DNA from 2 places in the Alteromonas lipotrueae genome. Region 1 is predicted to be linked to the other one. Evidence: predicted binding sites of a transcription regulator. Region 1 holds the regulator's gene; the other holds the start of a gene.

Region 1 (12,598 bases):
GTTACGTTAGATGGGTATCGTGATACCACCACTCGTGAAAATGCGCTGGTTCAATTAAACCTTATTGGGCAGTTTGCAACAGGTGATATTAACCATACCTTACTAACAGGAATGGAGTACGGCAGCCAAGATACAGAAAATGCTCGTCGTGATGCGTTTTTTGCAGACAGTCAAGACGACCAAGTATCCTTCGTGTTTAGCGACCCCCTGGTTATTCCGTCAATGACGCTGACAGATCCGGTAAGAAATCGTGCATCAGACGTCACCTTTACCTCAGCTTTCGTGCAAGATGAAATTAAGCTTAACGAGCATTGGATTGTGGTGGCCGGTCTTCGCTACGATAATTTTGATATCGATGTGGTAGACACTATTGAAGTGGCTAACGGTGCTGACGATGGTAACAGCGGTTTCCTATCTAGTTCTGATTCACAAGTGTCACCCCGTGTTGGCCTAATTTACAAGCCAGCGGAATCTGTTTCGATTTATGCCAGTTACAGCAAATCGTTTTTACCTCGTTCAGGTGACCAATTCCTTTCTCTGTCGCTTACAAGCCAAGCGCTGGAAGCTGAAGAATTTGAAAATAAAGAAATTGGCGTAAAGTGGAATTTCTCTGACTCACTTAGCGTAACAGCAGCGGCATTTGAAGTTGAACGTGAAAATGGCACAGCGCAAGATCCTAACAATCCAGAAGCGTCTATTTTAACCGGCACCGAAACCAAAGGTTTTGAAGTGCAGGTGGTGGGCAAGCTTTCAGAGCGTTGGGTAATAAATGCTGGGTATAGCAACCTTGATGGCGAAGAAATGGGCCGCATTGTAGATGGCGCATTGGCGAACCGTGATTTAGCACAGCTACCAGAACACATGCTGACGTTATGGAACCAATATGAAGTAAACGATAAATGGCGTGTTGCATTAGGCGTGATTTATCAATCTGAGCAGTACGCGTCTTTAAACAATACCGTCGAACTACCTGATTTTGTTCGCGTAGACGCTGCAGTGTATTACGATTACAGCGAAGACATTAAAATTCAGCTAAATGTGGAAAACGTATTCGACGAAGACTATTTCCCATCAGCACATAACGACAACAATATTGCCACCGGCGAGCCGCTTAATGCTCGCGTGAGTTTGCAATATAAATTTTAGTCACGCTGAATAGTAGTGATAGATAAAGCGGCCTTTAATGGTCGCTTTTTTGTTGTGATTTGGCCTGAGTAAAAAACATGCTTTGCAACGCTTAGTGCTTGTCATTTCCTTTTAGGTGTATATACTTACAGGAACTGTATAGACAGACAGGTCTTTTATGCGCCCACTCACAGCAAGACAAACAGAAGTTCTCGAGCTTATAAAAACAACGATGCTCGAAACTGGCATGCCGCCTACCCGTGCAGAAATTGCCCGTCATTTAGGTTTTCGTTCTGCGAATGCCGCTGAAGAACATTTAAAAGCGTTGGCCCGTAAAGGCGTCATCGAAATCCTTCCAGGCACTTCTCGTGGTATTAAACTTAATATTCCTCTTGAAGATGAAGCCCCTGAAGAAGAAGGCCTTCCTCTTATTGGCCGAGTGGCTGCGGGCGAGCCTATTCTAGCGCAAGAGCATATAGAGTCTCATTATAAGGTCGACCCTGCCCTGTTTCAGCCTCACGCCGACTTCTTACTTCGTGTAAGCGGTATGAGTATGAAAGACATTGGTATACTTGATGGTGACTTGTTAGCCGTGCACCGCACGACGGATGTCCATAATGGGCAGGTGGTAGTAGCACGTGTCGATGAGGACGTTACTGTTAAACGCCTTGAAAAGCGTGGCCGCGAAGTATTGCTTCATGCCGAAAATGACGAGTTTTCACCGATTAAAGTCGACTTAGCGTCAGAGCCTTTTTCCATTGAAGGGATTGCCGTTGGTGTTATTCGAAATGCTGATTGGATGTAACCTTTTAGCTATTTAGTAAAGAAAGCGGCTTATAGGCCGCTTTTTTGTATGTTTACCATACCTTGCTTACACAATAATCGTATTTAAGTCTAAGAAATCCCTCAAAAGCCACCAGATACCGCTCCCGCATATTTTCTCCTATTTATGTCACCTTTTTTAGTGCTAACTAGCGCTATTTTAGTCATCTGTTTTGTTTGAAAAACAATCATAAGTGCGTAACTACCTTTTGATTATAAGAAACTTATTGCCAACTTCTATTCGCCCATCTCGTTCAAAATGAGCGTTTCAAACGGGCTCGCTAAATACCCGTGTAACGTCCATGCGCTGTGACGTCATTCACTTCTCTGTCATACCGCGTTGATTAAAAATTAAACGCTGCAATTGTTTTTTCTTAGAAAAGACTAGACTTGTGCGTTTTATTGAGCAATTCTTATACTGTATTTAACAAAATAATAACAATAGCTGTAACTTTGTTTTACAACTAAAGCTAGGCAGTTAAGTTAAAAGTTGGATTTCGAGTATCAGTTGCCAGAAGCGCAGCGCATCTAATGCGTTAATGCTTCTGTTATAACGGAGGTGTTGAGTGAAACGAGTAACGACACAAGCGGCGACACAAGCGACAAAGTGGCTTTACGGGCTTCCACTTTTGCTTACCTCGCCACTACTGTTTGCTGATGCAGCAACGGGCGAAGGCTCTTCCATAAATTTGCGCCGAGGCGCAACAGACATAAGTGGTCAAGTATACGACCTCCATATGTTGATGTTCTTTATCTGTATCGCAATCGCTGTTGCGGTTTTTGGGGTTATGTTTGCCTCAATGTACTTGCACCGTAAATCCAGAGGCGCTAAGCCCGCTCACTTCCATGAAAATGTAAAAGTGGAAATTGCATGGACAGTAGTGCCATTCATCATTCTTATTCTTATGGCTATTCCTGCTGCTAAAACCCTTATTGCGATGGAAGATACCAGTGAACCTGATCTTACCGTTGTCGTTACTGGATCTCAGTGGAAGTGGCATTACCGGTATATGGACAGAGACGTTGAGTTTTATTCGTTAATGGCGACGCAACGAGAGCAAATTGAAAACAAATTCGAAAAAGGCGCGAACTATCTGTTGGAAGTCGACCGTCCGTTGGTGATCCCCACAGGGCAAAAAGTGCGCTTTCTTATCACCTCTGATGACGTTATTCACTCGTGGTGGGTACCGGACTTTGCAGTGAAAAAAGATGCTAATCCTGGGTTTATTAATGAGTCGTGGGCAAAGGTGAACGAGCCAGGTATTTATCGTGGACAGTGTGCCGAGCTTTGCGGAAAAGATCATGGCTTTATGCCGGTTGTGGTCATTGCTAAAGAGCCTGCCGAATTTGATGCTTGGATGAATGAACAAGAAGAAGCAGCTCGCCAAGCGAAAGAAGAAGAGCAACGTCTACTGTCGATGAATATGTCGATGGACGAACTTATGGATGAAGGTAAGCGGGTTTACAACGCCACTTGTGCGGCTTGCCATATGCCTAACGGCGAAGGGTTACCCGGAGTTTTCCCTGCGCTTAAAGGCAGTGAGATGGTACTTGAAGACCAAACTGCACATATTGATATTGTGTTGAACGGTAAAACCGGTACGGCCATGCAGGCGTTCGGAAAAATGTTAAGCCTGAAAGACATTGCGGCTGTGGTGACCTACGAACGAAATGCGTGGGGCAATAACACGGGTGATATGGTGCAGGCTAAAGATGTTAACGCCGTCGTTAATGGGAACTAGGAGTGCGTAATGAGTAAAGCAACTGATGTCATTGCGCCGGATACCTCGGCGCATCACGAAGATCATGACCATCATAGCCATATTCCAAAAGGAATAACCCGATGGTTGTTTACCACTAACCACAAAGATATAGGCACGTTGTATTTATGGTTCGCCTTTATCATGTTTTTGATTGGTGGCGCCATGGCAATGGTGATCCGTGCTGAGCTATTTCAGCCTGGATTACAAATTGTTGAGCCAAACTTCTTTAATCAAATGACGACTGTGCACGGCCTTATCATGGTATTTGGTGCGGTAATGCCAGCCTTTACGGGGCTTGCAAACTGGCTAATTCCTATGATGATAGGTGCACCAGACATGGCGCTGCCGCGAATGAATAACTGGAGTTTTTGGATATTACCTGGCGCCTTTCTTATTTTGCTTAGCTCGCTATTTTTAGAGGGCGGCGGCCCGGCATTTGGTTGGACCTTCTATGCACCGCTTTCTACCACCTACAGTGGTGACTCAACCGCATTGTTTGTGTTCTCGGTACATATCATGGGTATCTCATCCATTATGGGGGCTATTAACGTCATTGTGACCATATTCAACATGCGTGCCCCCGGTATGACGTGGATGAAAATGCCTTTATTCGTGTGGACTTGGCTTATTACTGCTTTCTTGCTTATTGCTGTTATGCCTGTGTTAGCGGGGGCGGTCACCATGGTACTGACGGATAAGTTCTTTGGCACCAGCTTCTTTGATGCAGCAGGTGGTGGTGACCCCGTTATGTTCCAGCATATCTTTTGGTTCTTTGGGCACCCTGAGGTGTACATCATGATATTGCCGGCCTTCGGTATTATCTCTCAAATTGTCCCTACGTTTTCCCGTAAGAAGCTGTTTGGCTACGCATCAATGGTGTATGCCACCGGCTCTATTGCGCTGTTGTCCTTTGTGGTATGGGCTCACCATATGTTTACCACCGGCATGCCGGTGTATATGGAAATGTTCTTCATGTTTGCCACTATGCTTATATCGGTGCCTACAGGCGTGAAGGTCTTTAACTGGGTGGCGACTATGTGGCGGGGCTCTCTAACCTTTGAAATGCCCATGATGTTTGCCATTGCGTTTATCGTATTGTTTACCATTGGCGGCCTGTCAGGATTAATGCTGGCCATCGTGCCGGTGGACTTCCAATACCACGATACCTATTTCGTGGTCGCACATTTCCATTACGTTCTGGTCACCGGTGCCATCTTCTCGATTATGGCTGCGGTGTATTATTGGTTACCCAAGTGGACAGGGAAAATGTACGACACGGCGCTAGCAAAATGGCATTTCTGGTGCTCACTAGTGTCGGTAAATGTGTTGTTCTTCCCGATGCACTTTGTGGGGCTGGCTGGTATGCCACGTCGTATTCCTGACTACGCCTTACAGTTTGCCGACTTTAATAAGTGGATAAGCCTTGGCGGCTTTGCCTTTGGGCTGTCGCAACTAATCTTCTTAGCATTGTTAATTAAGGCCTGTAAGAAGCAGGGTGAGCCAGTATCTGCCCAAGTGTGGGAAGGTGCCGAGGGACTAGAATGGGAAATTCCTTCTCCTGCGCCCTATCACACCTTTGAAACGCCGCCCGTTGTTAAATAGAGAAAATAGGGCAAGTAAGAAAAGGAGCTACCCATGACACAAGCAAATGCAAACAACAAAATGGTGATAAAACTCGTCGTTATTGTGTTTGGCATGTTTGGTTTTGGGTTCGCCCTGGTGCCACTTTACGACGTATTTTGTGACGTTACTGGTATTAACGGTAAAACTGAGAATACCGCAGCGGTGTATGAGTCCATCGAAATAGACGAAAGCCGTGAGATAACAGTGGAGTTTATTACCCGCACTAACACTGGTATGCCGTGGGAATTTCGCGCGCAAACTAGTCGTATGAAAGTGCACCCTGGGGAGCTTAATACGGTGTCGTTTTACGTAAGAAATCCAGCGTCGAGCAATATGATGGCGCAAGCTATTCCATCGGTGTCGCCGGGTATGGCAGCGCTATATTTGAATAAAACGGAATGCTTTTGTTTTAATCAACAACCTTTAAATGCTGGGGCCGAGGCTTATATGCCCATGCAGTTTTATGTCGACCCACAGCTTCCCGAAGATATTAGTTATTTTACTGTGCAATACACCCTTTTTGATGTGACCGCACGAGCGAGTGACATGAAAACAAAACCGAATCCCTACATGGTCCCTCAACCTGAAAGTGGTAAATAACAGGTGTTGGGATAAGGAGAGAGTAATGCAGCAAGAATATCAGAAATATTATGTACCGGCACAAAGCCCATGGCCTATTGTAGGCGCGGTGGCGCTATTTTTAATTGCCGTTGGCGCGGGCAACTTTGTGATTGAAGCCACTAAAGGTGAATCAGGCTATGGAGGCTATACACTTCTCGCTGGGTTTGTCGTATTGATGGTGATGCTGGTCGGATGGTTTAAAAACCAAATTGATGAGTCTATGTCAGGGCTATATAGCGACCAATTAGGACGCTCTTACCGACAGGGAATGAGTTGGTTTATCTTCTCTGAAGTCATGTTCTTTGCCGCTTTCTTTGGGGCACTCTATTATGCCCGATTCATTTCAGTGCCTTGGTTAGGCGGTGCATCAAATAATGCAATGACTAACGAAGTGTTATGGCCCACATTTGAAGCCATGTGGCCGTTAGTATCTACCCCAGGGGGCATCACTACACAAGAAATGAGTGCGGTTGGTTTACCCACCATTAATACGGTTATTTTGCTTATATCGTCGGTCACATTGCATTTTGCTCATGTTGGTTTAGAGCAGAACAAACGCAAACAACTGACCCTAATGTTAGGCGTCACTATCTTGCTGGGAATTGGGTTTTTATTCTTACAGGTGGAAGAGTATGTTCACGCCTATCGTGACCTAGGGCTAACGCTACAGTCAGGCATTTACGGCAATACCTTTTTCATGCTGACGGGCTTTCACGGTATGCACGTTACCCTTGGCACCATCATTCTTATTGTCATGTTTTTTAGGGTACTAAAAGGGCATTTTACACCGCATAACCACTTTGCTTTTCAAGCCGGAAGTTGGTACTGGCACTTCGTTGATGTGGTGTGGGTAATGCTTTATATCTTTGTTTACGTTTTATAAAAACGTTGCCAAACCCTAGTAAGGTCGAGGGTTTGGCGTAATTAAACCGGTGCCAATCGCCACTAAAATTAAAATCACTATGATGGCAGATGTGAGCACCCTGCGACCGATATATTTACTCATTGGACCGTCTTTGGGATCGTTTTTCATCATGACACGCATGGCCATAAATAGGTTAACGATCATGAAAATTACCAATGCAACCAAGATTATTTTTATCAACATATAAACCTCAATAGTAGTGTGCAGGTTGGCCAAATGAATCAGGTTACAGCATCCAAATTAATCGCAATCGTCATTACTAGTCTATGTGTAATGGCGATGTGTGGCTTGGGGTTCTGGCAACTAGACCGAATGGCACAAAAGCAACAACGCATAGCTAGCATAACCGAAAAACAGGGGAAAGAAAGCTTGTCGCTTATTGATGCCCTTTCAATGAAAGCGCCCGAAGATCGCGCCGTTTACTTTGAAGGTACGCCAAACGGCGACAAGGTGTTATTGCTCGATAATCAAATACACGAACAACGGGTAGGCTATGACGTTCTAGTGCCAGTACAAACCAATGCAGGGTGGATATTAGTTAATTATGGCTGGTTGCCTGCACCAGACTTAATGCGTTCGCTACCGGCAGTAAAAATTAGCCACCACGCACAACAATTTGAAGGGGTGGTGAGTCAGCCCACTCATAATCCGTTAGTAAAAGAAACGCTTTCATCAGCATTAAGCTTTCCGGCTCGTATTCAGCAAGTTTCTACCAGTACCGCCAGTGAATTGTTATCGCTTAACTTATTACCTTATGTAGTAGTACTTACCGCAAAAAATGACCTTTTTGTCAGGCGTTATAATCGAGTTTCCATGCCGCCTGAAAAGCATTTGGGTTATGCCATTCAATGGTTTGGTCTTGCAATCGCAGCCGCCTTGATTGGCGGTTTCGCAATTATGAAAAAAGGACGTCAATATGAGTAATCCGGCCTCGAAAAAAACCTTAATTATCATGGTTGCCGTGTTCGTGCTACCAGTGATTTTAGCCAAGCTTGCGTTAGAGAATGATTGGTTCAACCAAGGTGCTACCAATAAAGGTGCATTGTTGCAGCCTACCATTGATGTTTCATCGCTTTTAGAAGGTACGGAGCCGAAATGGCGCTTGTTGTATGTCTTGCCCGAAAGCTGTGATGTCACTTGTGAAAATGCATTGTTTAGCATTAACCAAGTGTGGCTGGCGCTAGGCAAAGAGTCTGACAGGGCGCAAGCATTAGTTTTGTTCACTGAAAAAAGTGATGTAACAGCGCTAGAACAGTTATCTGAGTACGCCAATGTGCATACCCTGAGCGTCAGCGGTGTGCCTATCACCAACCTTAAACAGCAAAGCGTATATATCGTTGATACCTTAAATAATGCCATGTTGTATTACCAAATAGACAGTGACAGAAGTACCGCGGTGATGGAAAGCCGAAGTATGCTGGCTGATATTAAAAAGCTTCTGAAATTGTCTCGTATTGGGTAGGAGATGCTATGAAAAAACTGGTGCTGTTTAGCCTGTTTCTTGCCGCAGTAGTCATCATTTTAGGGGCTTACACACGCCTTACTGATGCTGGCCTTGGTTGCCCTGACTGGCCGGGTTGCTATGGCAACCTTACCGTGCCGCTAAGTGACGAAAAGGTAGCCGCGGCGAATACGGCGTTTCCAGACCGCCCCGTGGAGGCGCATAAAGCATGGAACGAAATGATTCATCGCTATTTTGCAGGGGCGCTAGGGCTATGCATTTTGGCGATTGCCATTATCGCGGTAAGGCAGCGCCATAAAGGCACGCCAGTTAAGCTGCCCTTGTTGCTGCTTGGCCTTGTGATTTTTCAAGCGGCGCTTGGCATGTGGACAGTCACTCTTAATTTATTGCCTGTGGTGGTTATGGGGCATTTGCTAGGGGGGTTCACCGTACTAAGTTGCTTATTTTTGCTTTATTTACGCCTTAGAAAACACAGCTCAGTTAACTTGCTACAACGGGAATCCAATTCGGCACAACCGTTAACAGACGACAGCCTTAATCTTGGTAAAACCAACAGGCTGACGATGATGGCATTGTTAGGTATGGCCATTTTAGTGGGGCAAATAGCGTTAGGCGGCTGGACATCGGCCAACTACGCCGCCCTCGCCTGTACCGATATGCCAATTTGCGAGCCCGGGTGGCAGCAGCGGTTAGATTTTCAAGGCGCATACAGTGTGCCCGAGGCACAAAACTATGAATTTGGGGCACACGATTACGGTGAGCGAGCCACTATGCATATTGTGCATCGGTTCGGCGCTGCAATCACCTTTCTTTACCTTACCGTATTGGCTGTTATGTGGTTACGAAACAGTAAATTATCACCGGAGGTGAAAAAAGGGTGTGTCTTAATGCTTGGAGTACTATGCGTGCAAGTGGCGCTGGGTCTAAGTAACGTTTTGTTTAGTTTACCTTTGTTTATCGCGGTATCACATAATGCAATTGCCGCCATGCTATTACTCACAGTGATATGGCTGACATGGTCAGTTGCTCCTTCAACCTCTTCTTTCTCCTACTCTACTGGAGGTCATCATGGCTAAAACTATCCCGTTAAATACTGCAGTTGCAGGTAAGCACTCGCTAAGCTCGCAAGTGAAGAACAACTCGCAAGCAAAGATCAGCTGGCGTGACTATTACGAAATGACAAAACCAAACGTGGTGATGCTACTTTTGCTCACGGCGTTAGTGGGGATGTGTTTAGCCTCGCCTAGCTGGGTAAACGCTACAGCGTTGGTGTGCGGATTGCTGGGTATTGGCATGTTATCGGCATCAGCCGCGGTGATTAATCATGTGGTCGACCACAAAATTGACAGCCAAATGGCACGTACTTTCAATCGGCCTGTGGCTAAAGGAAAAGTAAGTATCGCAAAAGCATCTTGGTTTGCAGCAGGGCTTGGCGTAATGGGTTTTGTTGTATTGAGCTTATGGGTGAACATGCTTACCGCTTGGCTTACCCTTGCTAGCTTGGTGGGCTATGCCGTGGTGTATACCATGTTTTTAAAACGAGCCACGCCGCAAAATATTGTAATTGGTGGTATTGCAGGTGCTGCTCCACCGCTTCTTGGCTGGACCGCTGTCACTGGGGAAATTCATGCTCATGCGTTGTTGTTAGTACTCATTGTCTTTACGTGGACTCCCCCGCATTTTTGGGCGTTGGCTATTCATCGCGAAAAAGATTATGCGAAAGCGAAAGTGCCCATGCTGCCGGTGACCCATGGGGTAGAATTCACTAAAACCTCGGTGTTACTTTATACCGTGTTACTGAGCTTGGTTTGCCTGTTGCCTTATTTGGTGGGCATGAGTGATTTAATTTACCTTATTGGCTCTTCGCTTCTAAATATTGGGTTTATGTATTACGCGATAAAACTGAAATTTGCGGCCACTAGCCAAACCGCGATGAAAACTTTTAAGTTCTCAATTGTTCATCTCATGGTATTGTTTGTAGTATTGTTGTTCGATCACTACGTACCACTGAGTTTATGAACCGACGGATTTTTGTAGGCGTTGTTGCATTAGTAGCGTTATTGGCGGGTGTGTTAGGGGCAATTTATTTGTCACCAACGGGTCAGTCTAATGGCGGTAAACCCAAGTATTTTCAGGCTTATCCTGAGCCTCGCGCCATTGCGCCTTTTTCGCTGACCGACAGCAAAGGCAATGAATTTAACCAAGCTTCGCTAGAAAATCAGTGGAGCTTGTTGTTTCTTGGTTATACGTTTTGCCCAGACATATGCCCTACTACAATGGCCGAACTGAACAGCATTTACCCGCAACTGCAGGCTATTGAGTCTGAATTTCCTATTAAAGTGGTGTTTATTTCTATCGATCCTAACCGTGACTCATTAGCACGGCTCGACGAATACATCAGCTACTTTAACCCAAACTTTATTGCTGCGACCGGTGCGCATAAAGCCTTATTTCCCTTCGCTCGCAACTTGGGCATGATGTATGCGATTGCTGAAAGTACAGATAATCCTAATTATCTTGTCGATCATAGTGCATCGGTAGTGCTTATTAATCCTGAAGTACAGGTGATAGGGCGTTTTAAGCCAAAACGTGAGCCTGGCAAGTTGTCGATTAGTGACGCACAGCAAATACGTAATGACATGCCAGCGATTACTTCATCATTCAGTTCAAACTCGGCACTATAGGTAGGTATGGGAGGCATGGATATAAAAATCCGACAAGGTCTCGTATCTGATGCTCGCCAAGCGGTTCCCTTATTATTAAGTGCTGCCGAAGACCTATTGGTTTGTGTATTTGGTAATGGGGATACAAGGCATACTCTCGAATTTTTGACCCATGCATGGAAAGGTAAGGACGGGCAATATGGCTGCAATAATCACTGGGTTGCGGTAGTCGATAATGTTGTTGTAGGCGTCATTACGGCGTGGCACACCAAGTTGGGGCCAGTGTTTGACCGAGCGTCGTTAGACAGCGTGACTAGCTTCTACAATCTTGATGAAGCAATGGCAGTGCTAATGCGCAACCAAGCTGTTGCTGTCGGTTTAACTCCCCCAAGTGCGACAGAGCTTATGTTGGGCCATGTAGCGGTAGATAGCATTGCTCGGCGAGGCGGCATTGGCAGCGCCATGATTGCCCATATGCGTAGTTACGCGATAGCACTTAAAAAGCAGGCATTGGTACTAGACGTACAAATTAGTAATATTGCTGCCATCCGGTTTTATCAAAGCGTTAATTTTAAAGAGCAATCAGTGAACGGCACCTTTGTGCGTTTTGTTCATGCACTTTCAGCTTAACTAATCTGGGTAATTTCCGTTTTTATCTGCCACAAAAAATGGCTGAGAATACCAATAATATCTTCCCGATTGAGAGTTGCTCGGAGCGGTACAATTTACTCGCGAACGGCCTACAGGAAGTGCTTGAGTAATACTGAAGGTAATCGCATTGCCTTCAACCCTAGTTTCAACTGGTGAGCCTGAAAAGAAGCAATTTACTTGGCTTAAACGTACATCATCGCCCTTAATCGTTAGCGTAATAGGGGGGAGTCTCGATTCGTCACTAGCGCCTTGCACCGTATTTCGATTTACCTCAGGGATATACTCACCTTCAAAGCTGGTCGATAATACCGGCATAGCAATACTGTTTAGTTTGGTTTTTAGTGTACTTAAGTTGGCATAAGGGCCAGCTGCAGGAAAGCGAGGTAATGCTTGAAAATGACTGTGTGGACCTATAGCGCCTGAGTGTTGTCCGAACGCAATGTAGCCCTCTTGCGCGAGTTTATCTGCTAGCTTTTGGTTGAACTCACCAAAAGGGTAGGCCAAATATTTAAGTGATTCGCCAATTTTGCTATCAATAATAGCCTCGGCTTCAGCTACATTCTGCCATACCTTTTCAAGCCAAGCTTCGTCGTTAGTGTCGCTATCAGCCTCACTGCTTGAAACTCTGCCATCCAGCATATGCAAATGATCAAGCGTATGGTTAGCGAAGGTAACGCCATCGTTGTGCATCGCCTTAACTTGTTCCCAAGTGAGTTGGCTTCTATTGGTACCAATTTCCCCTGGATTAATAAATATTGTGTACGGGAAGCCCATATCAACCATAATGGGGTGGGCATTTGTGAGGATGTTTTCATAGCCATCGTCGAAGGTCACTACCACGGTATTGGAAGGCAGCGGTGTGTTATCTAAAATAGCGTTGACCACTTTTGCTAAAGGTAAAACTGTGTGATGTTGCTTTAAATATGCCATATGTTGCTTGAAC
Region 2 (12,598 bases), on a different contig from region 1:
CTACTTTAGTATTAATCTTCCCAATAATGTTCTACGCTTTTAGGCAATTACCAAGAAATAGGGTTCTCCTATTTACTTTTAACACCGCTATAGCAATGGATCTTATTAGTGAAGAAAAGCCAGTCTGTCACCCAACGCGAATACAAATTCCCTTCTCATTACCGCCTTATCTCTTCTACTGACAAACGTGGTGTTATACAACATTGCAATGACGAATTTGTGGAGGCAAGCGGGTATAAACGAGAAGACTTGATAGGAAAAAACCACAACATTATTCGTCATCCGGATATGCCCTCTGGTGTGTTTAAAGAAATGTGGCGAACCCTAGAGTCGGGACAAAGCTGGGCTGGGTTGGTCAAAAATAGAAGAGAAAATGGCGACCACTATTGGGTGTCAGCATTCGTCACTCCCGTATACGAGGGGGGGAACGCGGTGGGTTATGAGTCAGTTAGAATTCATGCCGCCGATAAAGAGATAATACGCGCGTCGAGCATATATGGCAGACTATCTGCCGGAAAATCGCCAATTCCCTTTGCTGCAAAGCTTGGTCAAACACTTTCACCCATGTCACCCATGATAGTGGTAACTTTACTATTGTTGGTAGCGATTGGCTTTACCGCTGGTTTTGTACCCCTAGGTGTTACTTTCATTGCATTACTGACTATGATGTTTTGGCAATCGGCAAAAAGCCGGAGCTACTGGCGGGAATTTCTTTCGTTAAGCCCTGCCAGTTACAGTAATGCACTTGTGGCACAAACATATTATGCCGATGTGGATTATATCGCTCAGGCTAAGTTGGCGTTAGGTTGCGAACTAGCGCGTACTCGCACGGCATTAACCCGTATTAAAGATGCATCTGACGGGTTAGAAGGTATTGCGGTTTCAACTCACAGCCAAGCTGAGTTAACCAGTAAAACGATTATTCAGCAGAATCTTGCCACCCAGCAAATTGCCACAGCAGTAACTCAAATGAGCCAGGCTATTCAAGAAGTGGCTGAACGGGTAGAGAGCAATGCGGTTAGCGCTAGAACTGCCGCGACTAACGTACAAATGGGTAACGACAAAGCTGAAGAAGCGATGCAGGCCATACTGTCATTAAAAGGCGCGGTGGAGTCAATTTCCGATACCGTTACCGAGCTTGCTCAGTCCACCAGTGATATTGGCGAAGCCGCTAGCATCATTTCTAGCATCGCTGATCAAACTAACCTGCTAGCACTAAATGCTGCTATAGAAGCTGCTCGTGCTGGTGAGCAAGGGCGCGGCTTTGCTGTTGTTGCCGATGAGGTGCGTACGCTGGCTTCTAAAACTCGCGTGTCCACTGATAAAATTCACAACATTATTCAAGAGCTTGTTGATAGAACGGAACGGGCCGTAAAGGTGTCTTCGGAAGGATTGGTGTCTGCTGAGCACGGCAGTGCAATTGTTGAAGAAACCCGAGGCGCACTACAAGAAATCAATAATGCAGTAAGCGGTATTGCCTCTGCAACCGTTGAAATGTCCTCTGCTGTAGAAGAACAAAGTACCGTGGCCGAGCATATTAATCAGCAGCTCGTAGATGTAGCTGATAGTGCGGAAGAAACGCAGAAGTCATCAGAAGCCTCGCTCAAAGTTGGTCGAGATCTTCGTGACACCGTAAATCAAGTTAACGGGTTAATTGCTCGTTTTAACACGGATAAACGCACAGGATAATCTGTGCTGATTGTTTTTGAGCGTGCTTTTAACCATTTTATATTTACGTTAGCTCCACGTAAAAGCACGCCGAGCTTTTCTGCAACGCCTATCCGTTGGCTTTAAGCTTTACCACGTCGGCACTCTCATCTTCTAGTACACTCTGGGCTGTCGCACCTTTAAAAATTTTGCTCACCTTGTCTTTATTCTTAGACAACATGATAGTGAGTTCTTCAACAAGGCTATCTTCAATGCCTAAGCCCTTTGCTTGAATGTATTCAGCAAGGTTGTCGGCAGCGTCGAGCATTTTATCGTACTGATCTGCTTCTTTTTTATCGGTAGTTACCAATTTTTCTACCCCTTTGTGCGTGACAACATACTGCGTGGTAATGGCCATGTTAGGTCCCCTTAAATGAATAGACCATAAAACTGTACAATATTTAACTGGATAAATAAACAGTATTTAAGGTTTTTTGATATTATTTTTTTTCAACTTAAGTATAGTGACTACATGGGCGAAAAAACCGCTTTAACATCGCTACGCCCAAGGTCAAAAATTTACGTTTTTCTTTTTAATTGCAGTCTTCAATTAGTCTTTATCTAGCAATGTAACATCGAATAACAGTAAATTTATCAAGAGGTGCGTCACTGTTTCTTATTAGAGCGTGAAATCGAGTGCCGAAAATCGGCGTGATAAAGATGACTTAGATACGAAGAGGATGTAATGAATTCTTCAATTGAGCGAGATATTCGCACTATTCAATCGATAGAAGCTGTTCCACATATTATGAAAATGTTATCAGACGCCACAGGTCTTCGCTTTATTTGCGTGGCCAGAGTGACTGAAGATAATTGGACAATGTGTGCTGTTCTCGACGAGGTGAATTTTAATTTAATACCTGGCGATGAACTCGATATCAAAACCACCTTTTGCAATCAGGTAAGAAAATCTACGAAACCAGTAGTGATTGAGCACACTAAAGAAGATACCGTTTATCGAGAAAGCGAAATACCCATCATGTATGGCTTCGAAAGTTACTTTTCTTACCCCATTTACAACAAAAATGGTGACTTTTTCGGTACGCTTTGTGGTTTAGACCCACTTCCTGCGGTATTAAAAACCGATAAAATTGAAAATCAAATAAAGTCTTTCGCCGAGCTGATTTCAAGGCAGATGGAAGTGGATGAGCGCCTAATCGCGGCTGAAACTAATCTTATCAGCGAGCAAGCTGCCGCTAAATTGCGTGAGCAATATATTGCTATTTTAGGCCACGATTTGAGAACACCATTATCGGCGCTTAAAATGGGTGTAGACTTCCTTGTTGACCATGCCAGCGATGCCACTTCCCAAAAAGTGCTATCTCGAATGGATAACAGCGCTAAACGCATGACGCGACTCATTAGTGACGTGATGGATTTTACGCACGGGCAAATGGGCAAGGGGATTCAATTAAACGTTAAGCCAGTGAGCGATTTAGAAAGCGTTTTAGCTCATACGGTAACTGAACTATCGAGCTTGCATTCAGACCGAGACATACGTGCGAATATCAATATAGACGGCACCTTTTCATGTGACCCGGAGCGTATCAGCCAGTTACTGTCTAACTTGCTGATTAACGCGATCGTACACGGCGATAGAGCGCAGCCTATTAAAGTGATAGCCAATGTAGAACAAGAAACACTTACAGTTAGCGTGTCTAATGGGGGGGCCCCAATAAGCGCTGATGTTATCGATAAGCTATTTCATCCATTTTGGCGAAATGAAAACAACAAAAAAAACGGTGGCTTGGGTTTAGGTTTGTTTATCGCCTCGCAAATTGCTGAAGCACATAAAGGCAGCTTGATGGTGCATTCCGATGAGAATGAAACCGTGTTTTCTTTTAAGGCAGCATTGTAAACTACAAGGTTAAGCATCGGGCTTAGCCTTTTAAACACCTAAACTTTTAAACAATTAGCTCGGTTTTATTGCAGTTATAGTTTTGCTCTCTACCTGAATCAACCATGGCTTTTGATAGCCGCTTCAAAAGGTCGACGAGTCCCGCTACCAACCTCATTATTAAGCGTATTTAGCCCTATATCATCAAAACATGCGCAAACATAAAATTTGCCGGTGATTAATGCTTGTACAAAAGCAGGTATGTGCGTATAATCCGCGCCCTTACAGCCACCCTAACTAGGTTCCTTGTCTCTATACAGTCTGGCTGTACTGTCGAGGCTACAACCGTAAGGAGCAATAATGCGTCATTACGAAATCGTATTTATGGTTCACCCTGATCAGAGTGAACAAGTACCTGGTATGATCGAACGTTATACCACTATTCTTAAGCAAAACGATGGTCAGATTCATCGTTTAGAAGATTGGGGCCGTCGTCAATTGGCATACCCAATTGAAAAGCTGCACAAAGCCCACTATGTATTGATCAATGCTGAAGCGACTGCTGAAGCTGTTGACGAGCTGGAAAATGCTTTCCGCTACAACGACGTTATCTTACGTAACATGGTAATGCGCACTAAAAACGCTGTAACCGAGCCTTCTCCTATGACTAAAGAAGAGCGTCGTGAGCGTCGTGACGATTCTGCACCTCGTACAGAGCGCGCAGAAAGAAGACCTGAATCCACTGAAGATAACGCTTAAGGAGATCACCCATGGCTCGTTTTTTCAGACGTCGTAAATTCTGCCGTTTCACTGCAGATGGTGTGACTGAAATCGATTATAAAGATATCGCTACTCTTAAGAATTATATCACAGAGAGCGGTAAGATTGTCCCTAGCCGTATCACTGGTACAAGCGCAAAATATCAGCGTCAGCTGTCTTCTGCGATTAAGCGCGCACGTTTTCTTGCGTTGCTTCCGTACACTGATTCACACAAGTAATTTGGCGTAATTAAGGGGTAGTTAAGATGAACATCATCCTACTAGATAAAGTCGCCAATCTTGGCGGTCTGGGCGACCAAGTAGCTGTTAAAGCTGGTTACGCTCGTAATTTCCTGTTTCCACAGGGTAAAGCAGTTCCTGCAACTAAAGCGAACGTTGAAAAGTTTGAAGCACGTCGTGCTGAACTTGAAGCGAAAATCGCTGAGCAGCTTGATGCTGCTAATACACGTGCTGAAAAACTAAATGAACTTGCAGAAGTAACTCTTGCGGCGCCAGCTGGCGACGAAGGTAAACTTTTCGGTTCTATCGGTACACGTGACATTGCTGATGCAATCACAGCAGCTGGTGTTGAAGTAGCTAAAGCGGAAGTTAAACTTCCTACTGGCACACTTCGCGACACTGGCGAATATGACATCGACTTACAACTTCATTCTGATGTAACCACTTCTATTAAAGTGATCATCATTGCTGAAGCATAAGCGCTGACGTATACGAAAAAACCGCTCTTATGAGCGGTTTTTTTATATCTGCATGCATCTCAACCACCTCAAGGTTATTCGCATTACATACTTCCTCATAAAAGACTCACTATACTTTCGCGTTTTCTAGATTTTCCCACGTACTCTTCTTATGATCTCATACACAAATATGATGCTCATCAACATCGGTCGTCAATATGTAACAAGTTATTAATTATTTCGTTAAATTAATGATAAATTACGACCGTTGGTCGTCGATAGATTGCTGTTTTTTACAGCATTAAACGAAAATGTCGGTTAACCCATAAATTGTTCTTAATATAGCTTTAAACTTTTCCTGTCACAGTTGCGACCTATAGTAATCCAAACTACAAAAAGCATAGTGCTTCATTATGGACATTACACGTGCAGCAATAAAAAATGCGTCTGGGGTAGGAATTGGCATCGCAATATTAGTCTTTCTTGGGCTATATAGCTTATTCAATTTGCCAGTTCAGCTTTTTCCAGACATTGAAAGACCCAATATCAATATCCAAACTTCCTGGCGGGCAGCGTCTCCTCAAGAAATTGAATCGGAAATAATAGAACCACAAGAAGAGGTGCTTCAGGGAATACCTGGGCTGGTCTCGATGAACGCGTGGTCGAATCAGGGAAATGCGTGGATTAACCTCCAATTTAGTTTGGGTACAGACATGCAAAAAACCCTTATTGAAGTGATAAGCCGCATGAACAGAGTGCCGCCATTACCTAGGGATGCGTTGTCACCCAATATTATGTTGGCAGGCAGCGGGGGGGATGCGCCTGCGCTAACCTACTTTTTTATGCAGCGACTGCCCGGCAACCCTAACGAAATAAATACCTACGTTACCTACTTCTCGGACGTGATAAAACCTCAGCTAGAATCTATACCCGGCGTAGCCCGTGCCCGTATGGAAAGTGGGGTAGGTGGCGAAGAAGAATTCCAAATTGTGTTCGACCCTTTCAAGGCGGCGCAACTCGGTATCGATTTAACCGCTATCACTACCGCATTGGGGCAAGCTAACGATGTTTCTGGTGGGTTTGTGGATGTTGGACGCCGCCGGTATACCCTGCGTTTTGAGGGGCGTTACGAACCGCAAAAAATGGGCGAAATGATTTTAGAATGGCGTGATGGCAGCCCAATTACACTAAGTGATATTGCTGAAATTACTATTACCCGCGCAGATGGAGCTAATTATAGTGTACAAAACGGCAACCCCGCTATTTCTATTCGCGTTGATAGACGAAACGACGCTAATGTTCTCGCTACGCTGGATGCGGTAAAGAAAAAAGTTACCGAGATAAACAAAACTTACCTAGAAGCTGAACAATTGGTAATGGTTCAGTCCTTTGATGCTTCTATATTTATTAAGCGAGCGGTGCAATTGGTTACCAGTAACCTGTTCATCGGGGTTATGCTCGCTATCGGCATCTTGTGGTTGTTTATGCGCCAATTAAAAGCCACGCTCATTGTCGCGCTTGCTATTCCTATCTCTTTACTCAGCACGTTTGTTGTACTTCAAATCACGGGGCGTTCACTGAATATCATTTCTCTTGCTGGGTTAGCGTTTGCGGTAGGAATGGTCTTAGATGCCGCCATTGTGGTGCTAGAGAATATTGTTCGCTTAAATAAAAAGGCCATGTGTCGCCAGGAAAGTGCTTATTTAGCCACAAAGGAAGTATTCGGGGCCTTAATGGCTTCGACAGCCACAACGGTTGCTATTTTTATTCCGGTGATGTTCTTAAATGATGTTGAAGGACAGTTGTTTGCAGACTTAGCCTTAACCATCGCTATTGCCGTATGTATGTCGTTAGTGGTTGCCGTAACGGTTTTACCCGTTGTGGCTAGCCGTTGGCTTATAGAAGATGTACCCGAAGACAAATTATTGCCACTGTGGAAATCCATCACCACTAAAATTATGACCTTATCATCAACAGGTATGCGTCGAATTATTATGATAGTGGCTCTGATGGGCATTCCCATCACAGGCAGCTACTTGTTAATGCCATCAATGGACTATTTGCCCCCCGTTAAGCGAGATGCGGTAGATGCCTTCTTAATGTTACCCGCAGGTGCGAGTGAAAATTTTGTCGCTGAAGAGGTGATGCCGGTCATTGTCGAGCGATTAAAGCCCTACATGGAGGGTGAAAAATCTCCGGCGCTTAAAAACTACTACATCATCACTTGGCCCAACGGCGGCACTTTAGGGGTAAGGGCTAAAGATCAGTCTCAAGTAAAAGCGTTAGAGGCCATTGTGCGAGATGAGGTACTAAAAGATTTACCTGATACTCAAGCGTTCGCGCAACAAGGTAATTTATTCGGTGGCTTTGGTAACGGTCGCTCGATTGATATTCATTTACAGGGTACAGATCAAGCCATGCTGAGCGTAGCGGCGCAAGCGGGCATTGATAAACTAAGAAGTATTTTCCCCACCGCCAATGCGCGGGCGAATCCACCGTTGGAACAGTCTGAGCCTGAACTGCAATTTTATCCCAACGACAGTCGATTAGTTGAGGTAGGGTTAAATCGCGGGCGTATGGCGGGTTTAGTGCGCGCAATGGGCGATGGAATGTATGTGGGTGAGTATTTTAATGGCACAAAGCGGATGAATATCATTTTCCGCTCAGAACCATGGTCAACCCCTGAAGATTTAAGTGCTACGCCAATAATGACCCCCATGGGGGAAGTGGTGCAATTAGGTGAGCTTGTCGAGATGAAACGAACGGTAGGGCCTAGTCGCATTCAGCGTATTGATGGTAAACGCACACTTACGCTCAATTTTAATCCGCCTGACGGTATGAGTTTAGAAGATGCCATGACGGTGATTAAAGCCGATGTTGAACCGGCTATTATGGCGATGATGCCAACCGATGGGGCAATTCATTATGGCGGCAGTGCCGATAGCTTGAAAGGGGCAATTGCCTCAATGGCAGATAATTTCTTGTTTGCTATGTTATTGCTTCTTCTTTTAATGGCAGGGCTATTCAAATCGCTTAAAGACAGCGTGTTAGTGGTACTGTCTATTCCACTGGCCACCGTGGGCGGCGTGGCGGCCATTAAAATCATGAATAGTTTTACCTTTCAACCGATGGATTTACTTACCATGATTGGTTTCATTATTCTGCTTGGGCTAGTGGTAAATAATGCCATTTTATTGGTGCACCAAACCCGAGTGGGGCAAGCTAATGGGCTCAATCGTGACGATGCCGTGGAGCAGGCAATCCAATTGCGGCTTCGACCTATTTTTATGAGCACACTGACGTCTATTTTCGGCATGCTCCCTCTTTTATTACTCCCTGGCGCTGGCAGTGTTATCTATCGCGGGTTGGCAGCGGTGATAGTCGGAGGGATGTCAATTAGCACGGTGTTCACCTTAGTGTTGCTGCCCACTCTACTTAGACTGACAAGAGCCGACTTTGGCTTCAAAGACAAAGTAAAAGTCCCGATTGATGGTACGCCGAGCGGTATGCCAACAAAAATCGTAAAACTAAGCAAATTTTCAGACTTAAATTAAAGGATGCAACCACTATGAACATTAAAATAGCCCTCGTAGGCATTAGCGTGTGTTGCTTGTCGCTGAACCTTATTGCACAAGAAGCGGAGCAAGTGCCTCCTGCGATGTTGGTTCAAGTTGATGAAGCTAGAGAAGAGGCGATAACCGCATTAACTTGGGTGCCTGGTACCGTAATGAGTCGAACTGATTCAGATGTCGCCTCTGAGGTTGATGGCCGAATCACGTGGATGGCGAATGTAGGAGATAGTGTCGCAGCGGGTGAGGCTTTAGCAAAAATTGATGATACCCGATTGCAAATCACGCTCAGTCAAAATCAATCTAATATTGCAAGGTGGCGCGCTCAGGTTACCTTGTTCGAAAAGCGCTTGGCACGTTACGAAAATTTGGAAGCCAGTAAAAACACGTCGCGAGGAGAATTGGAAACCGTAGTGGCTGATTTAGAAAATGCACGTCAGGAGCTAGAGCAAGCCACACTGGCAAAAAATTTAACTGAATATCACATTCGACAAAGTAGTGTAAAAGCGCCATTTAACGCCTTGGTGGTTGACCGCATACAAACCCCAGGGGAATACACGAGTATTGGTCAAACACTGATTCGGGTGGTAAATCCCAATAATATCGAGGTGCAGGTGAAGGCGCCGCTCTCCGTATTACCCTTTATCGAGAGTGGCATGCAGGTTAATGTGCTAAGTAAAACCCACGGGGTAATGGAGTCGGTGCGGGCTATTGTCCCTGTGGGCAATGAAAATTCTCGCATGATGGAAATGCGTATCGCGCTTAAACCTGGAGACTTTCCAATTGGAAGTGCGGTAAGGGTGGCGGTGCCGAGTAGTGAGGAGCATGGTGGCGTGACTATTCCTAGAGATGCACTCGTTTTAAGAAAATCCGGTACTTACATTTACCAGCTCAATCAAGACAATGAGGCTCAGCAAGTTAAAGTAGAAACCGGTATAGGTATGGGGAGTAGAATTGAAGTATTTGGTGAAGTAGACCCCACTCAATTAGTTGTCATTCGCGGGGCCGAGCGTTTAAAACAAGGACAAAAAGTGCGTCACGAGTGGGAGGGGGATAGCCTGACAGCGCGCAACTAGCCTTTTCGGCTTATGCGTGCGCATTTATCCCGCCATTCATCATCAATAATGGTTAAGTTAGCCAAGTTGGTCGCTAATTCGACATCGGTTTTTGTGTGCGCACAGCGCATGAGTGTTTGCACATTAACGGTGTCGTCCTCTCTGTTAACCAAGGTTACTGAGTCACCGACGTTAATTGCACCGGTTTCAAGCACGCGGTAATACCAACCTGTTATCCCTCGCTCGCCTACAAATTTGTCTAGGTTTTGAATATTGAAACGCTGGGATATTTTACTGCATGGTGCTCGCGGTGCACTCACTTGCAGCACAACCTCACCAAACTTCCATACGTCGCCGATATAAACCGTGGCATCGTCCATACCATCCACACTGATATTTTCCCCAATACTACCGGGTTCAAACACACCCTCTGGGAAATGTTTGCGCAGCGTGAAGTAATGAAGGGGGCTAAATTGATGCAAAACCTTTTCAGGCCCACCATGAAGTTTCTTGTTTGATTGTTGATCTTCATCGGTACAATCAAGATGAACGGTTAGCTGTGAAACCGCGCTTTTTACAATACTACTCGGGGCACCACGAGGGCCAAGTGGTTGGGGCTGACCTGCGAATAAAGCATCAACTTTCAAGGGTGAGGACATACAAACTCCAAAAATAAGTTATTGCTAATTTAAACCTTTATCACATAGGGTACGACTAACCTTTTAAGAATAACAAGAAGGTAAGCCAAAAATGTTGAAAAAATCGGTTTACGAAAAAAAATGAGATTGTCATGGAGCGCACTTTAGCAAAGGTTACCAACTTGACTAACGATGATGAAAGCCAGCACGAAGCCGCGGTTCTCCTCGCGGCTAAGCAGGGTGATAAAGTGGCCTACAAAACCTTGTATCATAACCATGTCGGGCGAGTGTACGCGCTGTGCTTCCGTTTAACAGGCGACCGTGGTCTCGCCGAAGACGCCACACAAGAAGTATTTATTCAGTTATGGTCAAAGTTAGACAGATTTGACGGACAAAGCCAGTTTTCAACTTGGTTACATAGTGTATCAGCCAATGTGACCGTGTCGTATTTGCGCAAACAGCGCAATTGGGTGCAGCGTATGTTTAATATTGAAACCAGTCCAGCGATGGAGATGCCAGCAGAGGCAGACAGTAGCCAAGTCGATTTAGAAGCATTAGTGGTTAGATTGCCACAAAGAGCACGAATGGTCTTCGTACTGCACGCTATTGAAGGCTATAGGCATGAAGAAATTGCACAAATGTTAGACATGGCAGTAGGCACCAGCAAAGCGCAGTTTCACCGCGCTAAACAACTGCTAAAAACCTGGATGGGGTGTGAAGATGAATAAGTTTGATAACGCCTTAGAGGCTGAGATTCAACGCCTACCTAAAACTCGTGAGCCTGAAAGAGATTTATGGCGCGGTATTGAATTGTCACTACACAGCCAAGTAAGCGGCAAAGCCGATGAAAATGGGCTAAATAACGAGCCCTCAGGCCAAGACAAGCGCGGCACAATTGCTCGCTTATCTACCAAACCTTGGTTGGCGATGGCAGCGAGTGCGATGCTAGTCAGTGTTATATGGTTTTTCTCGCCAGCTTTTACCACGGATGAAACAAGTGGTGAACAACCTAAGCTCGCAGGCTATGCGTTAGTTGATGCACTAAGTGAGCAGCAAGATGATCAGATGACATCCTTGCTAGCAAGTTACGACAGTGCGCCAGAATTAAGTGAAAACTGGCAGGCGCAATTAAAAGAATTAGACGATGCTGCTGGCGTGATAAAAGCAGCATTAAAAGATGATCCAAATAATCGAGCACTATTAAAGATGTTAAAACACGTATATCAACAGCAAATCACATTAATTGAGCGAGTGCACGCGCCCAAATGGCAACAAATTTAAGGAGTTTTATTATGACTATCATTCGCAAAACCTTAGCTAGTGTACTTTTTCATGGTGTACTTTTAAGTAGCACAATGTTGGCGTTTACTGCGCATGCCGGCGAGAAAATAGACCGCGTACTTGATGCCCCAAATAACGTTAAAATTGATATAGAGCACGTCAACGGTGACGCTGAAATTAGAGGTTGGGATAAACCTCAAGTACACGTTACCGGTGAACTGGGTGAAAACACCGATGAGTTTATATTCGAACAACGTGGCAATGTTATCGTTATTCATGTTGAAGTGGAGCGTAGCGGCAAGCACTGGTGGAAAAACAAAGATGAAGGCGATGACCTGATTATTTTTGTGCCCAAATCCAGCGACGTTAACTACACCGCGATTAATGCTGATGTGCAAATAAACGACATTATCCAAAGTGTTAATGTTGAAGTGGTAAACGGAGATGTAGACCTAACCGACATTGGAAATCGGGTTAAAGTAGAGTCGGTAAACGGTGACATTGTGTTAAATAATGTTAAAGGAAAACTGGATATTGAAACGGTAAATGGCGATGTAGAAGCCGTTCATTCAGGTAAGGAAGGTGTGTCTTTCGTTGCCGTTAATGGTGACCTAAGGTTAAGTACATCCAGTCCTGACGTAGCTGTGGAAACGGTTAATGGTGGCATAGATTTAACCCTAGAGAAGATAGACTCTCTTAGTGTGACCACCGTGAATGGTACCACGAATGCGCGCCTGCATTTAAATGAAAACGGGCGACTGAAAGCCAGTTCAGTAGGCGGAGAGTTACGTTTTAATCTTCAACCTAAAGTATCTGCACAATTTGATATTGAGACCCATGCAGGTGGCAAGATTATTAATAACGTTAGTAGCGATGCGGTTAAAAAACCAAAATACGGCCCCAGCAGCTGGCTGCGATTTATCAATAATGGTGGTTCTGCGAGTGTTGATATCTCAACGGTAAATGGGCGTATTACCTTAGATACTCAGTAGCAACAGCAGCCGAGGGAAGCAAAGCATTGGCGTTTTTGCTTGAAATAAGCACTAACGCCCCCA

What was found. Region 1 encodes LexA, which represses DNA repair genes until DNA is damaged. Its sites were predicted from a motif close to TACTGTATNNNNATACAGTA; they were not measured.
Region 2: KYS23_RS12635 (YebG family protein) is a predicted target of LexA. The motif match lies at 2,111-2,130, and genes of this name have one in related genera.

Annotation. Positions count from the first base shown of each region.
Region 1 covers NZ_JAESDJ010000009.1:75,419-88,016, forward strand. Annotated here, with positions in the region: gene KYS23_RS13470 (TonB-dependent receptor) at 1-1,146, shown strand, start outside; gene lexA (transcriptional repressor LexA) at 1,304-1,930, shown strand; gene coxB (cytochrome c oxidase subunit II) at 2,514-3,689, shown strand; gene ctaD (cytochrome c oxidase subunit I) at 3,699-5,312, shown strand; gene KYS23_RS13490 (cytochrome c oxidase assembly protein) at 5,346-5,933, shown strand; gene KYS23_RS13495 (cytochrome c oxidase subunit 3) at 5,959-6,837, shown strand; gene KYS23_RS13500 (DUF2909 domain-containing protein) at 6,853-7,062, opposite strand; gene KYS23_RS13505 (SURF1 family protein) at 7,096-7,803, shown strand; gene KYS23_RS13510 (hypothetical protein) at 7,796-8,341, shown strand; gene KYS23_RS13515 (COX15/CtaA family protein) at 8,350-9,417, shown strand; gene cyoE (heme o synthase) at 9,410-10,360, shown strand; gene KYS23_RS13525 (SCO family protein) at 10,357-11,025, shown strand; gene KYS23_RS13530 (GNAT family N-acetyltransferase) at 11,041-11,634, shown strand; gene KYS23_RS13535 (polysaccharide deacetylase family protein) at 11,635-12,598, opposite strand, start outside.
Region 2 covers NZ_JAESDJ010000008.1:81,071-93,668, reverse strand. Annotated here, with positions in the region: gene KYS23_RS20925 (methyl-accepting chemotaxis protein) at 109-1,689, shown strand; gene KYS23_RS12635 (YebG family protein) at 1,778-2,065, opposite strand; gene KYS23_RS12630 (GAF domain-containing sensor histidine kinase) at 2,393-3,565, shown strand; gene rpsF (30S ribosomal protein S6) at 3,905-4,303, shown strand; gene rpsR (30S ribosomal protein S18) at 4,315-4,542, shown strand; gene rplI (50S ribosomal protein L9) at 4,569-5,021, shown strand; gene KYS23_RS12610 (efflux RND transporter permease subunit) at 5,414-8,554, shown strand; gene KYS23_RS12605 (efflux RND transporter periplasmic adaptor subunit) at 8,569-9,645, shown strand; gene KYS23_RS12600 (MOSC domain-containing protein) at 9,642-10,283, opposite strand; gene KYS23_RS12595 (RNA polymerase sigma factor) at 10,415-10,990, shown strand; gene KYS23_RS12590 (hypothetical protein) at 10,983-11,543, shown strand; gene KYS23_RS12585 (DUF4097 family beta strand repeat-containing protein) at 11,555-12,535, shown strand.